One region of the Exiguobacterium sp. s141 genome, then DNA from elsewhere that is predicted to be linked to it. Evidence: predicted binding sites of a transcription regulator. Region 1 holds the regulator's gene; the other holds the start of a gene.
The links. The regulator NrdR, encoded in region 1, represses ribonucleotide reductase genes. The targets are predictions, from matches to a motif close to AACACNATATATNGTGTT.

Region 2: a site for NrdR is predicted at 1,465-1,482, ahead of KNP74_RS07805 (anaerobic ribonucleoside triphosphate reductase). Genes of this name have one in related genera too.

Annotation. Positions count from the first base shown of each region.
Region 1 is NZ_JACSLJ010000001.1:433,853-437,313, forward strand. Features, by position in the region: gene dnaI (primosomal protein DnaI) at 1-549, opposite strand, end outside; gene KNP74_RS02275 (DnaD domain protein) at 555-1,907, opposite strand; gene nrdR (transcriptional regulator NrdR) at 1,950-2,417, opposite strand; gene KNP74_RS02285 (hypothetical protein) at 2,430-2,801, opposite strand; gene speD (adenosylmethionine decarboxylase) at 2,913-3,299, opposite strand.
Region 2 is NZ_JACSLJ010000002.1:632,785-636,245, forward strand. Features, by position in the region: gene KNP74_RS07795 (50S ribosomal protein L25/general stress protein Ctc) at 1-254, shown strand, start outside; gene KNP74_RS07800 (formate/nitrite transporter family protein) at 465-1,307, shown strand; gene KNP74_RS07805 (anaerobic ribonucleoside triphosphate reductase) at 1,499-3,343, shown strand; gene nrdG (anaerobic ribonucleoside-triphosphate reductase activating protein) at 3,321-3,461, shown strand, end outside.

The sequences.
Region 1 (3,461 bases):
CGCCACTTTCAGTTCGTTGGCGATCGCCGCAAGTAAATACGTCTTCCCGACCCCGAAGCTGCCGTGTAAGTACAGGCCGTTCACTTTTTGGCGGGTCTTCATGCCCGAGACGAATCGCATCGATTCACGGAGTGCGATTTTACGGGCGTCATCCGACCAGTCGAACGATTCAAAGCTCGCCTCTCGCACTTCTTCCGGCAAGAATAAGCTCTTAAACTTCCGGTCCATCTCTTTTTGGCGCCGTGCTTGACGATGCTTGACCGTCTCTTCATAACGGATCGCGATTTGACCGAGGTCGACATAGAGTACCGGCTGATGGCCCGGGATGACGGCTTGCTCCTCGACGAGCTTCTTGCCGTCCATCTGTTCTGCATATTCACTGAGCTTCGTAAAGCCGACCTCGACCGCCGTCTCGTCTAACTCCGGATGCGCCTTTAAAAAGGCGACGACTTCTGGATGTTCGAGGGTGCGCCGGCGAATCGATTCGTACGCTTCCCGCACTTCTTTCCGGTTCATCATTTGGGCGAGCGTTTGATTGATGCGTTCCATGTCCCTCATCCTTTCTCTTTCAATTCATTCAACAGCTTGACGAGTTCCGCGTCGTCTGGAACCGATGCCTCGAGCTCTTGTTTTCGTTTTTGATCGTACGTCCGTTGCTCTTTCGCCTCGTCCTCGAGCCATTTTGGCATCTCGGTCTTGTCTTTGCGTCTCGAGCCGACGGTCGTCCGCTGTTGCACGTTCTCCCGCTTCTGCTGTTTCTTCTCGATGAGCGCGTCTTGTGTCGCTTCTTGTTCCAACGCGTCTTTGGCGTTCAAATAGCCTGCCGTCTTCCAACTCGTCGCGATCCGCATGACGTAGTTCTCACTGAGCCGGGTCTGCTTCTTCACTTCGATACAGTAATAGAACAATGCGTTAATGACACTTGGCGCGAGTCCGAGCGTATCGACGAGGTCGATGATGAGTTGCTCGTCGCTCTTCGACAGTTGTGGCGTCTTCCGTAACGTCGACACGTACTGATGCGGATGCGCTTCTTCCATGACTGTCACGTCATGCAAATCACCGATTTCTGCCTTCTCCGACTCATCCGACTTCACTTTCCGATGGCGCGTCTGTTTTTTCTTCAACTGCAACACCATCTGACGGCAGCCGTCGCGTTTCTCTTGCTCGCTGAGCGGTAGATACGCCTCGTGGACGAAGTACTCCTTCAACATCTCGGCCATCGTCTCTTCATCGATTTGGGAGACGTAGGCAAGCTTCGTGATCGTCTCATCGAGCTTCTTCGTGAAGAAGCCGACGGGGAAGTTCGTCAACTTTTTGACGATTTCCATATCGAACGTATAGTTGATCTCGATTTTGGCGCGGTCAGGTTTCTCGTAGTTCTTTTGTGTGAACGCCATATGATTGACCCCTTTGACGTCGAACACTTCATTAAAGTCTTTCGTCACTTCAATGATTCCGGCCGGCAACGGATCAATCGTGAATCGACCTTGTAACTGTTTGAAGCGGACTTCTCCGACTTTATAGAAGAGAAAACTCGACAATAGTCCGTCGTTCAAGAACGTATGGGGTGCGAGCGGGACCCGCAGTTGATACACGTACTGGGTCAAGCGCTCGTCTTTCGTCTTATACGTCCGGACGAGACCGATCGCTTCGAGCCGGAACAGACAGTCCGTCAGCTCGTTGATCGAGTAATCGAGCATCTCACAAAGCGCGCTGTGTGACATATAGTTCGATTTCATTTTCCCGGGCTTCAGCTCGCTCCAAAGCGTCTGATACATTGCGAGCGCCTTCACTCCGATGACCGGCTGATATAAATGGTACAGCGACTGATACGACTCGCGATCGATGAGTCCGGTGCTCATGATCAACAGTTCGTCAGTTCCGTACAGGATGCGTTCTTTTTCCATGGTAGGTCTCCCTTGAAAAAAGGCGACCAGCAGGCCGCCCGTTTAGTTGGTCGATTTTTCTTGCTTCATTAAATCTTCTAGTTCTTTAAAGAACACAGAGATATCTTTGAACTGGCGATAGACAGACGCGAAGCGGACGTATGCCACTTCGTCGACCCGCGCGAGCTCGTTCATGACGAGCTCCCCAACCTGTTCACTCGGAATCTCGGACTGGCCGAGGGCGCGTAACTGTTGTTCGACTTTCGTGACCACACCTTCAAGTTGCTCCAGCGTGACCGGACGTTTCTCGCACGCCCGAATAATCCCGCGAAGCACTTTCTCACGGCTGAACTCTTCCCGATTCCCGTCTTTTTTGACGATGATGAGCGGTGTCTGTTCGACCGTTTCAAACGTGGTGAAGCGATAGCCGCACTCCTCGCATTCGCGACGGCGACGAATCGAATAGAAATCTTGTACTGGCCGGGAGTCGAGCACTCTCGTTCCATTATGATCGCATTTAGGACAACGCATGCTCAGCCCTCCTTATCGTTCGACAGATTGATTCCCGATGGCGCGGAGCGGGAACTTCACGGATAGCGCCTCATAATATGTGGTGACGATTTGACCGAGGTCTGGTCCGAGTATCTGGTCACGGTTCAATGTAAAATCGACGGCCGTGCGTCCGCCGTCCACTTGGACGATGGTCGCCAATGCGTCCCATCCGTCTCCATGAAACGCCACTTCGCCCCGGTCTGCATCGACCCGGCGAACCGTTTGACCTTCTGCCTGAATCCGTTCGCGGAGCCATGTGAGCACGGCGCTTGGCGATGCCGCCACGTAACGCGTCCGTAACGCCTCATTTTTATGCGAATCGTCCGTTTGGACATGTGTTTGAAACTTATCAAATAATCCCATTATCCACCTCGACACCTTATTTATATAGGTTAAGCATATCAAAATTAAGCGGTTAACAAAACAATTAAAAGGGCTGACCGAAAATCGGCCAGCCTCATAAGGTCAATCTGATTATTTGCTGATTGCCACTTGCGCTTCAGGAACACGAATCGGTCCCATCCCACGGTCAAGTTTCACATCTTCACGAACTTTTGCTTCCAAGCCTTCTGCAATGTATTGCGAGGCTGTAGCTGGATCGATTCGATCCCCACATGTGAACACATCGACTGATGCGTAGCCATGCTCTGGGAAACTGTGAATCGTTAAGTGTGATTCTGAAATGATAACGACTCCACTTACACCGTGCGGCGCAAATTTGTGGAAAGCGACTTCGCGGACTTCAGCGCCCGAACGAAGTGCTGCATCGACGAACAAGCGCTCGATGTAGTCGATATCGTTTAATTTGTCGGGATTGCACTCCCAAAGTTCTGTAATAATGTGACGTCCCATAGTATCCATATTAGTGGATCCCCCTTTACATCAATGGTCTCAAAGTAGTTGATGATCACTCACTTTGTGCCTGAATCGCCCACAACCACGGGGGCAAGTTAGTCCTAAGAGGTCCTAACCCTTTAAGTTGCGTTTGTCAGACCAATTGAAGTTCACGAGTTAGAGTGTATC
Region 2 (3,461 bases), on a different contig from region 1:
ACATTCCGGAGCGTATCGAGCTTGATGTTTCTGAACTCGGCATCGGTGACTCGCTCACTGTCGCTGATATTCCAGAGAACAAAGATTACGAAATCGTATCTGAGGGTGATCTTCAAATCGCATCGGTGAATGAACCGGTGGCGGTCGAAGACCTTGAAGCTGATACAGCGACAGAAGGCGAAGTTGAAGCGACTGAAGAGGCGTCAGAAACTTCAACGGAAGAGTCGGAAGAGACTTCTGAAAACAAAGAATAATCATTTCGAACGGCCCTTTGCGAAGGGTCGTTTTTTTCTAGTCACAAATCCGACAAATGTAAACGATTACGATGTGAAAAATGTGTCAACATGTGGAAGGGGCGATTGCAATTTATTCGTTTCGGGCTTATATTGTTAATGATTTCACATGTTCGTTCTTATTATAATGGTTTCATTCAAACAGAAAGAAGGGTTTGTGACATGGCATCAATGGAAATCCATGCACTCGAATCGTTGCGGAAGAAAGCACAGGCATCTTCGCAAATGATTCATTATCGGCCAATGGAGTACTTTTTACGAGCAATGCTCGCGGGGATCTTTATCGGATTCGCTTCAATTTTCACACTGAAAGTCGTCAACGGAATGTATTTGATCGATTCTCCGTTCACAACGCTCATCGGAGGATTCTCATTCGGGATCGCCCTCGTCATGATCATCTATGGCGGAGCCGAACTGTTCACCGGGAATACGATGTACTTCACAACCTCGACGATGCGGGGATACACGACGCTCAGCGACACGATGCTCGTCTGGTTGCTCTGCTTTGTCGGGAATGCGCTCGGTGGCGTTTTGTTCGCCTTGCTGCTCGCTCCGACCGGTGTCATCCAAGAACTTGGGATGGACAACTGGCTGTTCTCGGTCGTCGAAAGCAAGATGCACCACACGACGGTCGAAATTTTCTTCCGCGCAATCTTCTGCAACTGGATGGTCTGTCTTGCCATCTTCTTGCCGAAGCAAATGAAAAACGAGTTCGCCCAAATCTTCTCGATGATCTTCCTCGTCGCCGTTTTCTTCGCCTCAGGATTTGATCACGTCATCGCCAACTTCGTCTTGTTCGCCCTCACGCTCGTCGTCCCGCATCCTGAGGCGATCAGCTTTGCCGGCGCGATCCACAACTTGATCCCAGCCACGTTCGGGAATATCATCGGTGGCGCATTGTTCATGGGTGCGATCTATACGTGGTTGAACGCGAAAGGCTTGCGTGAAGCCCAAGAGTCAGAAGAAAAAGAAGAAGTCGAATTTAAAATCGTAAAGCCTGCTAAAGAGTTGTGATATGGTTCACATTAAGGTATGGTCGAGTCCAGATGAGGGCTCGGCTATTTTTTTGCGAATACGTCACACTTAATGCTCACAATTTAGACTTCACTACTTCCCAGAAAAACATGACATAATCTATATATGGAACTTAAGCGAGTAATTAACTCGCTTGTAATCAATATATAGTGAGGTGATGCGGAGTGAATATGCTCCAGCTTTATGAAGATGTCTGTGTTCTCCCAGATCAGGACCTCGTACAAGAGAACGCCAACGTCGACGGGAAATCACCACTTGGAAAATTGGCACGATTATCCTCAGAAGTATCAAAACAATTGTCGACGACATATCTATTATCAGAACGGTCACGTCAAGCCGTCGAGGATAATTTTTTGTATATCCATGACGCCGACTACTACGTGACAGGATCGACGACGTGTTGTCAAATCCCGCTCGGCCACTTGCTCACGAACGGATTTCATACCGGGCACGGGACGATTCGACCGCCCCAGGATATCCGCTCGGCGATGGCGCTCGCTTCGATTATTCTTCAAGCGAACCAAAACATGCAACACGGCGGTCAAGCTTTCCCGATGTTTGATGTCGACCTCGCACCGTATGTCGAAAAGACGTATGAACGTCAGCTCGAGCGGCTCAAAAAGCTACCAGTCGAATGGACGACCGAGCAACTCTTTGAAACTGCCGAGTCTGAAACAATCGCGGCGACGTATCAAGCGTGTGAGGCGTTCATCCACAACGCCAACTCGATGCACTCACGTGGTGGCGGACAAGTACCGTTCGTTTCCATCAATTACGGCACCGACACGAGCCGGTGGGGACGCATATTCATTCGAGAGTTGCTGCGCGCGACCGAGCGAGGGCTCGGTAACGGGGAGACGCCGATTTTCCCGATTCAAATCTTTAAAGTGAAAGAAGGGGTCAACTTCCATGAGGACGATCCGAACGTCGACTTGTTCCGTCTCGCCTGTCGTGTGACGGGCAAGCGGTTATTCCCGAACTTCTCGTTCGTCGATGCTCCGTTCAACCTTCAATACTACGACGGGACGCACGGCTCGGAAGTCGCCTACATGGGTTGTCGGACAAGGGTGATGGGGAATCGGCATGGTGCCGAGACGTCGATTGGACGCGGCAACTTATCGTTCTCGACGTTAAATTTGGTCAAGATGGCGCTTGTCGCTTCGAACATCCATTCGTTTTATGAGACGCTCGACGCCTATGTCGACGTCGCCATCGATCAATTGCTCGAACGATTCGACTATCAAGCGAAGCGGCACGCCGACGAATTTCGGTTTCTCTATGCCCAACACGTCTGGCGGGGTGGAGAGAGACTCGGTCCAGAAGACAATCTTCGCGAGGTACTGAAGCAAGGGACGCTCTCGGTTGGATTTATCGGTCTCGCCGAAGCGCTTCGTGTACTCACAGGTGGCACGCATGCCGAGTCGCGAGAGGCGGAACGGCTTGGGCTCGATATCGTCACTCATTTACGTGATCGAATGAAGCAGGCATCGGAACGATACGATTTGAACTTTTCTCTTTTGGCGACCCCGGCCGAAGGATTGTCGGGTAAATTTGTGACGAGAGATCAGCAATCGTTTGGGATGATCGAAGGTGTGACCGACCGCGCCTTTTATACGAACTCGTTTCATGTGCCCGTGTATCAATCGGTCTCGATTCGCGATAAAGTCCGTCTCGAAGCGCCTTACCACGCGCTCTGTGATGCGGGTCATATCACGTATGTCGAAGTCGACGGATCGCTCGCCCATAATGCGGAAGCGGTCGAAGAGATCGTCCGGCTCATGCGGACCGAGAACGTTGGCTACGGGTCGATCAACCATCCGGTCGACCGTTGTGGCAACTGCGGCCTTGAAGGGATTATCGACGAAGCGTGCCCGACATGTGGCGAACATGAACGAATTGAACGGATTCGTCGCATTACCGGCTACTTGGTCGGGACGATGGACCGGTGGAATTCGGCAAAACGAGAAGAAGAACGAGCGAGGGTGAAGCATCATGCGCGTCCTATCCGTACTTGAAGAATCGGTCGTCGACGGTCCAGGCATTCGCACGGTCATCTTTACGGCGGGCTGCCCGCACCGTTGCCCTGGGTGTCATAATCCAGAATCTTGGAATCCACGTGGAGGACAAGACGTC